2 regions of the Streptomyces sp. B5E4 genome follow, and region 1 is predicted to be linked to the other one. Evidence: riboswitches for the same ligand, from Rfam matches in the RefSeq annotation. Region 1 holds a riboswitch; the other holds the start of a gene.
What was found. A riboswitch is a leader RNA that binds a small molecule or an ion and turns the genes downstream of it on or off. The one in region 1 is predicted to bind cyclic di-AMP.
Positions count from the first base shown of each region.

Region 1 (5,112 bases):
CGCACTCGGGTGCGTCGGCGAACGCGGCGGCGATGTTCGCGGTGCTCAAGCCCGGCGACACGATCCTGGGTCTGGACTTGGCCCACGGCGGGCATCTGACCCACGGCATGAAGATCAACTTTTCCGGCAAGCTGTACGACGTCGCCGCCTACCACGTCGACGCCGAGACCGGTCAGGTCGACATGGCCGAGGTGGAGCGGCTGGCCAAGGAGCGGCGGCCGAAGCTGATCGTCGCGGGATGGTCGGCGTACCCGCGGCAGCTCGACTTCGCCGGCTTCCGCCGGATCGCCGACGAGGTCGACGCACTGCTGATGGTCGACATGGCGCACTTCGCCGGGCTGGTGGCCGCGGGCCTGCACCCCAACCCCGTGCCGTACGCGGACATCGTCACCACGACGACGCACAAGACGCTCGGCGGCCCGCGCGGCGGGGTCATCCTCTCCCGCCAGACCCTCGCCAAGAAGATCAACTCGGCGGTCTTCCCCGGCCAGCAGGGCGGACCGCTGGAGCACGTGATCGCGGCCAAGGCGGTGTCGTTCAAGATCGCCGCGTCCGAGGAGTTCCGGGAGCGCCAGCAGCGCACGCTGGACGGCGCCCGGATCCTGGCCGAGCGGCTGCTGCGGGACGACGCCCGCGCGGCCGGCGTCTCGGTGCTCTCCGGCGGCACGGACGTCCACCTGGTCCTGGTCGACCTGCGCGACTCCGAGCTGGACGGCCAGCAGGCCGAGGACCGGCTCCACGAGATCGGCATCACCGTCAACCGCAACGCGGTCCCCGACGACCCCCGCCCGCCCATGGTCACCTCCGGCCTGCGCATCGGCTCGCCGGCGCTGGCCACCCGCGGCTTCACCGCCGCGGACTTCGAGGAGGTCGCCGACGTCATCGCCGAAGCCCTCAAGCCGGGCTTCGACGAGGCGAAGACGGCCGCACTCGCCGCCCGGGTCACCGACCTGGCGCAGAAGCACCCGCTGTACCCCGGCCTGTAGCCCGTACGGCCCGGCCGCCCGCCGCTTCGCGCGACGGGCGGCCGGGCCCCGGGGACGTACGCGCAAGCCGTCGCACCTCGCACCAAGCACGCGCCCGTCCCACGCAAGGACAAGGGAGTCCCGAGTGGCCATCTCCGTCTTCGACCTCTTCTCGATCGGCATCGGCCCGTCGAGCTCGCACACGGTCGGCCCGATGCGGGCGGCCCGGCTGTTCGCGCGCCGGCTGAAGAACGAGGGCCTGCTGGCCCACACCGCCGCCGTACGCGCCGAACTCTTCGGCTCCCTGGGCGCCACCGGCCACGGCCACGGCACCCCGAAGGCCGTCCTCCTCGGTCTGGAGGGCCACTCGCCGCGCACCGTCGACATCGAGTGGGCCGAGGGCGAGGTGGAACGCATCCGCACCACCGGGCGGCTGCACCTGCTGGGCGCCGAAATAGGGCCCGACCACGAGATCCCCTTCGACGTCTCCGCCGACCTCGTCCTGCACCGGCGCCGCTCGCTGCCGTACCACGCGAACGGCATGACGCTGGCCGCGTACGACGCGGACGGCGGGACGCTGCTGGAGAAGACGTACTACTCGGTGGGCGGCGGCTTCGTCGTCGACGAGGAGGCGGTCGGCGAGGACCGGATCAAGCTCGACGACACCGTGCTGAAGCACCCGTTCCGTACCGCGGACGAGATGCTGCGCCGCACCCGTGAGACGGGCCTGTCGCTGTCGTCGCTGATGCTGGAGAACGAGCGCGCCTGGCGCACGGAGGCGGAGATCCGCGCCGGACTGCTGGAGATCTGGCGGGTCATGCGCGAGTGCGTCGCCCGCGGCACCGGCCGCGAGGGCATCCTCCCCGGCGGCCTGAAGGTCCGCCGCCGCGCCGCCGGCGAGGCCCGCCAGCTCCGCGCGGCGGGCGACCCGGCGGCGCACGCGATGGAGTGGGTCACCCTCTACGCGATGGCGGTCAACGAGGAGAACGCCGCGGGCGGCCGCGTCGTCACCGCCCCCACCAACGGCGCGGCGGGCATCATCCCCGCGGTCCTCCACTACGCGGCGGAATTCGTACCGGGCAGGGACAGCCGCGCCGGGGAGGAAGACACCGCGGTCCGCTTCCTCCTCGCGGCGGGCGCGATCGGCATGCTCTTCAAGGAGAACGCCTCCATCTCCGGCGCAGAGGTCGGTTGCCAGGGCGAGGTCGGCTCGGCCTGCTCCATGGCCGCCGGCGGCCTCGCCGAGATCCTCGGCGGCACCCCCGAACAGGTGGAGAACGCCGCGGAGATCGGCATCGAACACAACCTGGGCCTGACCTGCGACCCGATCGGCGGCCTGGTCCAGATCCCGTGCATCGAACGCAACGGCATGGCGGCGGTCAAGGCGATCACGGCGGCCCGCATGGCGCTGCGCGGCGACGGCCAGCACTTCGTCTCCCTCGACAAGGCGATCAAGACGATGAAGGAGACGGGCGCGGACATGAAGGTCAAGTATAAGGAAACCGCCCGCGGCGGCCTCGCGGTCAACGTGGTGGAGTGCTGAGGGAGTTGGCGACGGTATTTCACGCCGCTCACTCCAACTGCGCACCTTCCGCCCGTAATCCGGCGGTGATTCCGAAGACGTCATTTCCTTTGGTCAGTTGACGCCTCGTCGTCCCCGCGGACGAGCGGGTCCCCCCACTACGGGTTCGTGAATTCCCTCCGCACAGACCCGGCAGCCAGACGGTCCGGAACAAACGGACTTGTCGGATATTCCCTGCGGGGCGATACGCACCATTTGAAGGATTCGCCCCCGATCGCCCCGCGCTTCTGACCGATCGGACCTCATGTGTCCGGTGACGCGAATCACGTTCGGCCGCGGGCGCCCACGGCGGGAATTCACAGTTTCCTTATCCCGAAAGCGAGTTGCGGCCCGCTCCGCTTTCCGCGGCGGCACTCGTCCGGCCGCGAAGCCGGTCCCGCGCTGACCGGACGGGTTCCGCAGCTTGTCCGGACCGGAAAGACATGCTTAAGTCTGCGCCAGCCGGGTGGACGCCGAATCCTGCCGCCATCCGGAAACCGTTCCCTAATCACACACGGCAGGAGCGGGGGACCCATAGGTAAGTCGCCGGTCCGGATTCCGGAACGGCTTGGGGTGAAGTCGCACCGTGGTGCGGCCGGGCATCTCCAGCCCGAACCCGACAGCTCACCTCGCAGGCGCTGAGGAGAAATACCCATGCCTGCAAAAGGTAAGCACCGCCGTCCCAAGCTGCGCCTGATCACCCGCGGCATCACTTTCGCCGGCGTCAGCGGCGTCGCGATCGCCGCTCCGCTGATCGGCGCGTCCTCGGCCTCCGCGGCCGGCTCCGTCCCCGCCTCCGCCCCCCAGAGCGGCGTGCGCGCCGAGGCCCCCGCCGCGGCGACCGCCGGCGCGGCAGCGGCCACGTACGCCGTGGTCACCGGAGATTCCCTGGCGAAGATCGCCGACAGGGAAGGCGTGCGCGGCGGCTGGAAGAAGCTGTACGAGGACAACCGCGAGGCCGTCGGCGGCAACCCGCACTTCATCCTCCCGGGCCTCGAACTCGTCCTCGGCGCCAAGGCCGACAAGGCCGACGAGGCGGAATCCGAGTCGGGCCTGAAGACCGCCAGCGCGACCGTCACGAGCTACCCGGACAACCTCGACGGCTGGATCAGGGAGTCGCTCGACATCATGGCCGAGCACGGTATCCCCGGGACCTACGAGGGTATTCACCGCAACATCATCCGTGAGTCCGGGGGGGACCCGCAGGCCATCAACAACTGGGATATCAACGCCGTGAACGGCACGCCCTCCAAGGGCCTGCTCCAGGTCATCGCGCCCACCTTCGAGGCGTACCACGTCCCCGGTACCTCGACGGACAGCTACGACCCGGTGGCCAACATCACCGCCGCGTGCAACTACGCGGCCGACCGGTACGGGTCGATCGACAACGTATACGGGCCGTACTGACAGACCGGAGAGCGCCGGTGTCCTCACCGGCGCTCTCCGCTGCGGCGGGGGAGTCCGTGGTGCGTCCGGAACGCCGGGACGCGGGAATTCGCGGCCCGTTCACCCCGTGCTCGCCGGCCGGGAGAGTGGCGCTTCTACGGTCGCGCCATGTCCACCACCTCTCTGTCCCGGCGCGGTGTCCTCGCCGGCGCCGTGGCCGGGGCGCTCGCGTCCCCCCTCGCCGCCGCTTCCGCGTACGCCGCCCCGAAGCGCGGCCTGCTGATCTTCGTCGCCCTCGACGGCTTCGACATCGACTACCTCGACGGCCGTGCGCCGATGCCCCACCTGATGTCACTGGTGCGGACCGGCTCGGTGACCACCAGCACCGGCGTGATGGCCAGCATCACCAACCAGTCGTGGACGGCGGTCTCGTGCGGCGCCCACCCGGACCGCACCCGCAACGCCGCCTATTACTACGACGAGGCGGCCGGCGTCGTCCGTGGCCAGAGCCGCGACAGCGCGGTCGAGGGACTCGCCCAGGCGTGGCGACCGCAGGGCATCCGGATCGGGTCCGCGCAGTGGTTCATCCTGCAGGACAAGGGCACGGCGTACGGCGACCCCGACGGCCTCTACACCCAGCCGGGCGGGCGCATCGGCGCGCGCGTCGACGACGCGATCGCGATGCTCACCGGGCAGCCCGTGAACAGCGGCGGCACGAGGGTGACCCTCACCCGCCGACCGGACTTCCTGGCGGTCTACTCCAGCGACCTCGACGGCGACGGGCACTCCTTCGGGCCCGACGACCCGCGGATGCTCGACACCATGCGCGAGACCGACGCCGAGATCGGGCGGCTGATCCGGACGGTCAAGGATCTCGGCCTCTTCGGCCGGACGACCTGGGTGGTCACCGGCGACCACGGCATGACGGGCTGGAACACGCCGATGGCGGCCGAGGCGGTCGCCGCCCTCGCCGCCGCGGGCTTCACGCCCGAAGTGATCGGGTCCGGCGGCCGGCCGGCGCCGGAGACCGATGCCGTCCTGGTCTCCGGCGGCAGCATCGCGTCCGTGCACCTCCTGGGTGCGGCGGCCACCGACACCGCCGCGACCGACCGTGCCCGCACGGCGCTGGCGGACGTCGAAGGCGTCGCGACCGTGCTGGGCAAGGCGGACCAGGCCGCGCTGCGGATGGCGCCGCAGTAC
Region 1 is NZ_JBDPMI010000031.1:76,597-81,708, forward strand. It holds gene glyA (serine hydroxymethyltransferase) at 1-986, shown strand, start outside; gene ABGA99_RS29920 (L-serine ammonia-lyase) at 1,111-2,508, shown strand; cyclic di-AMP (ydaO/yuaA leader) riboswitch at 2,988-3,179, shown strand; gene ABGA99_RS29925 (LysM peptidoglycan-binding domain-containing protein) at 3,181-3,933, shown strand; gene ABGA99_RS29930 (alkaline phosphatase family protein) at 4,081-5,112, shown strand, end outside.

Region 2 (5,112 bases), on a different contig from region 1:
GTCCTCCACCCGCTGCTCGGCCTGCGCCTTCTCCCGCTCCAGCTCAGCGATCTCGGCGCGCTGCGCGATGTACTGGCGCAGCGGGTACGCCAGCGCCACCACCAGCGAGCAGACGACGAGCGCGAGCACCGCGGCCCGCCCCGTCAGCCGGCTGCGCCGCGCGGGGCGCGCGCGGTAGACGCGCTCCGAGACCCGGCTGACGGCCTGCTCGCCGAGCAGCTTGAGCCGGGTGGTGGTGGAGAAGCGATCCCTGGCCATGTGCGTCGCCTCCTCCCCGGGCGGCAAGCGGTGGTCGGCCCCGGTCGCACCTTACGCGGTGCGGCCGGGGCCGGATGCGTCCGACGCCGATGTCGTACGGGGTCGGTCCGTTCAGCCGTTCTTGTAGCGGGGGAAGGCGCTGCGGCCGGCGTACTCGGCGGCGTCGTCGAGGATCTCCTCGATGCGCAGGAGCTGGTTGTACTTGGCGACCCGCTCGGAGCGGGCGGGGGCGCCGGTCTTGATCTGGCCGCAGTTCGTGGCGACGGCCAGGTCGGCGATGGTGACGTCCTCGGTCTCGCCGGAGCGGTGGGACATCATGCACTTGAAGCCGTTGCGCTGGGCCAGCTCGACGGCGTCCAGGGTCTCGGTGAGCGAGCCGATCTGGTTGACCTTGACCAGCAGTGCGTTGGCCGAGCCCTCGTCGATGCCGCGCTGCAGCCGCTCGGGGTTGGTGACGAAGAGGTCGTCGCCGACGATCTGGACCTTGTCGCCGAGCCGCTCGGTCAGCACGTGCCAGCCGGCCCAGTCGTCCTCGAACAGCGGGTCCTCGATGGACACCAGCGGGTAGTCCGCGACGAGCTGCTCGTAGTACTCCGTCATCTCGGCGGCGGAACGGCCCTTGCCCTCGAAGACGTACACGCCGTCCTTGTAGAACTCCGAGGCGGCGACGTCGAGCGCGAGGGCGACGTCCTGGCCCGCGGTGTAGCCGGCCTTCTGGATCGCCTCGATGATGAGGTCCAGCGCGTCCCGGTTGGAGTCGAGGTTCGGCGCGAAGCCGCCCTCGTCGCCGAGGCCCGTGGACAGGCCGCGCTCCTTGAGGACGGCCTTGAGCTGGTGGTAGATCTCCGCGCCGCAGCGCACGGCCTCGGAGAACGACTCGGCGCCGATCGGCGCGATCATGAACTCCTGGATGTCGACGTTGGAGTCCGCGTGGCTGCCGCCGTTGAGGATGTTCATCATCGGCACGGGCAGCACGTGCGCGTTGGGGCCGCCGAGGTAGCGGAACAGCGGCAGGTCGGACGCCTCGGAGGCGGCGTGCGCGACGGCGAGGGAGACGCCGAGGATGGCGTTGGCGCCGAGGGAGGACTTGTCGGGGGTGGCGTCGAGGTCGAACATCGCCTGGTCGATGAGGCGCTGCTCGGTCGCGTCGTAGCCGACGAGCTCGGGGCCGATCTGCTCGATGACGGCGAGCACGGCCTTCTCGACGCCCTTCCCGCCGTAGCGGGCCTTGTCCCCGTCGCGCAGCTCCAGGGCCTCGAAGGCGCCGGTGGAGGCGCCGGACGGAACGGCAGCACGGCCGGTGCTGCCGTCGTCGAGGCCGACCTCGACCTCGACCGTGGGGTTGCCGCGGGAGTCGAGAATCTCTCGGGCTACGACGACGTCGATGGACGGCACGGTGTCTCCTTCGGAGGGATTCGCTACGGGTTCCGCCCTGAGCCTAGCCGCCCCGGGTGACGGCCCCGGCGCGTACCCGGCCGCATTCCGCGGTACGAGACGGTTCGGGCCCGGGGGCAGGGCGGCGGCCCGGGGGCAGGGCGGCGGCCCGGGAGCCGACGTCGTACGGCGTGGTCGTCCCGGCCCGCGCACCGGACGGGCCGGGACGGCCGCGCCGTACCGCCGTGGCGTGCCGGGCGGCAGGGGAGGCGGCGGTGCACACGGCGCGGGCGGGCCGGCCGGTTCGCGGCCCGGTGCGGCCCGCCCGCGCGCCGGACTAGCCCACCTTCAGCTTCTGGCCGGGCCGGATCAGGTCCGGGTCCTCGCCGACGACCGATTTGTTGTCCTCGTACAACTGCTGCCAGCTCTCCGCGCCGTGCCGCCGGGCGATGTCGTCGAGGCTGTCGCCCTCGCGGACCTCGTAGTAGAAGCCGCGGAAGACCGTGCGGGACTCCGGCTGCGTCTGCTCGCCGGCGCCGCGGGCCTCGGTGCCCTGCGGAGCCTCCTGCGGCGCCTGCTCCTGCGCCTGCGGGGCCGGCTGCGACTGGGTCTGCGGCTGGCTCTGCTGTTGCTGCTGCGGGGCGTCCTGGGGCGCCGGCGGGACGATCTGCCCGGCGGCCGGACTGCCCGCGGCCAGGCCCGCGCGTGGCCCGCAGTTGGGCCACGCCCCCGGGCCCTGCATGGACAGCAGCCGCTCCGCGACGGCGATCTGCTGCTGCTTCGTCGCCAGGTCGGCGCGCGGGGCGTAGCTGCGGCCGCCGGCGGCGGCCCAGCTCGTCTGGGAGAACTGGACGCCGCCGAAATAGCCGTTCCCCGTATTCGTCGCCCAATCTCCTCCGGACTCACAGGCGGCCACCCGTTCCCACGTATCGATCGGCGCCGCGACCGCGTTCTGGGCGCCGAGCACCGGCAGCCCGAACGCGGTTCCGGTGGCGCCCACGAGGACGGCCATGCGGGAGTGCGTGCCCAGGCGTGCCTGTGCGGCGGGACGGCGGTGCTTACCCGTTCCGGCAGGAAGAAGCATGATGCTCTTTTCTCACCGACGCCTGCGAGGTGAGCTGTCGGGTGCGGGCTGTGAGTGCCCGGCCGTACGTCATACGTGCGGCTTGACCCCAAGCCGCCGGTCCGCCTTCTCGTTGGACCGGAGCGGCACTTACCGTGGGTCCCCCGCTCCTGTCAGCGGTGCTTCATGCACAGGTGACCCGGGTGAACGCCGACAGGATTCGGCGTGAGGCGATCACCGGGACTCGCGTTGGCGAGCGATGTGACGGTAAGCACATAGGCGTGTGCGATTCAAAGACCTCGGAAAGCGCCACGCCCGGTTTACGTCCGTCAGGTAGCCCGGTCAGCCGATTACGTCAAATATGACTAATCCGCGCCGACTTTACCCGCCCGCTGTTCAGTTCCCGCGCAATTCGAGTTCCTGACCAGGCTTGATGGTGTCGGGGTCCTTACCCAGGGAGTTCTTGTTCCCGTCGTACAATTCGGACCATCCGCCCGACAGCGAATGCTCTCTGGCAATTTCCGAGAGGGTGTCACCCGGTCGGACGGTATAACTGCCGTCGCCCGCCGCGGCGTCGCCGCCCTGGCGGTCCTCGCCGCGCTTCTCCGTGTCGCCGGGGATCTCCGCGATCCACTCGCGGCCGGGTTCCGGCAGCTCGTTCGCGTTGGGCGACTGGGAGGCGCCGGGGGTCTCGACGGCCTCGCGCGGGCCCTCGGGGGCGCCGGGCGAGGACGGGGCTTCGGACGGGGTGGGGGTCGCGGAGGCGTCCGGGGCGCGGTGCCGGCCGGAGCCCTCGGCGGAGGGGGCGCCGTCGTCACGGCCGGTCGACTCGCCGGAGCCGCGGTCACGCTCGTCCGGGTCCTGGCCGCCGCGGTGCTTGCCGCCCTCGGTGGACTTCCGGGCGTCGCGGTCGCCGTCGTCCCCGCGGTCGTCCCCGTCCTCGCGGTCCGTACGCCGGTCCTCGTCCCGGCCGTGGGAGTCGTCGTCCGGGGCGGGGGCGGGGGTCGGCGGCGCCGTGGGCAGCAGCGGCAGCTCGGCGCCGGGGTCGACCTCCGGCACCCCGTCGTCGCCGTGCAGCCCGGCGTCCTGGGCGCACTCCGGCCACGCCTTGTCGGCACCCATGCCGGCGAGGATGCGCTCGGCGACCGTGATCTGCTGCGCGCGGCTGGCGAAGTCGGGCTGCGAGGCGAACTCCTCGCCCCCGTACTCCTGCCACATGTCCATCGTCAACTGCAGGCCGCCGTAGTACCCGTTGCCCTCGTCGGCACTCCACAGCCCGCCGCTCTCGCACTCGGCGACCCGGTCCCACGTGCCGGCGTCGGCGGCGCTCGCGCCGCTCGCGCCCAGCAGCGGCAGGGCGAGACCCGCCCCGGTCGCCCCGGCCGCGACGACGAACGCGGGGGCCTGGCGGGGACGTCGGTGGCGTCCGTTACCCGAGCGCATGCGAGTGCCTTTCGTTCCCTGTGTGTTCGAGCCAGTGGCCGAACTTAATACCGAACTACCTCCGATCACAAGTTGATCGCCTGATAGTCACGCGCAGATCACAGAGAACGGCCGAAGTGCACCGGCAGCGTCCGAAGGCCGCGCATGATGAGCCCGCCGCGCCACCGCAATTCGGACGTCTCGCCCGCCAGCCGCAGGTCGGGAAGGCGGCGCAGCAGGGTACCCAGGGCGGTCTGCGCCTCCAGACGGGCGAGGGGGGCGCCGAGGCAGTAGTGGATGCCGTGGCCGTAGCCCACGTGCTGATTGTCACGCCGCGACAGATCCAGGCTGTCGGGGTCGGCGAAGCGTGCCGGGTCGCGGTCGGCGGCGGCCAGCACGACGAGTACCGGATCGCCCACGGCGACGCGCTGCCCGCCGATCTCCAGCGGCTCGGTGGCGAACCGCCACGTCGCCATCTCCACCGGGCCGTCGTAGCGCAGCAGTTCCTCCACCGCGGAGGGCAGCAGCGCGGGATCCGCGGCCAGCCGGGCACGCTCGACGGGGTGGGTGAGGAGGGCGTACGTGCCGTTGCCGATCAGGTTGACGGTGGTCTCGAAGCCCGCGAACAGCAGGATGAACGCCATGGCGGCGGCCTCGTTCTCCGTCAGCTTCTCGCCCTCGTCGGAGGCGCGGATGAGGCCGGAGATCAGGTCGTCGTCCGCGGCGTCGCCCCCGCCGAGCGCCGCGCGCTTGCGGTGGATCAGCTCGGCGAGGTAGGCCCGCATCTTCTTCACCGCGCGGGCGACGCCGCCTCGCGGGCCCTTGCCGTGGTTACGGGGGTCCGGGGGGCGTCCCCCGGAGGAATGCAGCATCACGCCGGCCCAGTCGCGGAAGTCGTCCTGGTCCTCGGCCGGGACGCCGAGGAGGTCGCAGATGGCGTAGATCGGCAGCGGGAAGGCGAACTCGTGGATGAGGTCGGCCTCGCCGCGGTCCGC
Region 2 is NZ_JBDPMI010000030.1:15,284-20,395, reverse strand. It holds gene ABGA99_RS29265 (septum formation initiator family protein) at 1-258, opposite strand, end outside; gene eno (phosphopyruvate hydratase) at 370-1,653, opposite strand; gene ABGA99_RS29255 (transglycosylase family protein) at 1,970-2,644, opposite strand; cyclic di-AMP (ydaO/yuaA leader) riboswitch at 2,721-2,931, opposite strand; gene ABGA99_RS29250 (transglycosylase family protein) at 3,092-4,138, opposite strand; gene ABGA99_RS29245 (cytochrome P450) at 4,237-5,112, opposite strand, start outside.
Region 2: it holds a riboswitch for cyclic di-AMP, as region 1 does, so the genes downstream of both, ABGA99_RS29255 (transglycosylase family protein) here and ABGA99_RS29925 (LysM peptidoglycan-binding domain-containing protein) in region 1, are expected to answer to the same signal.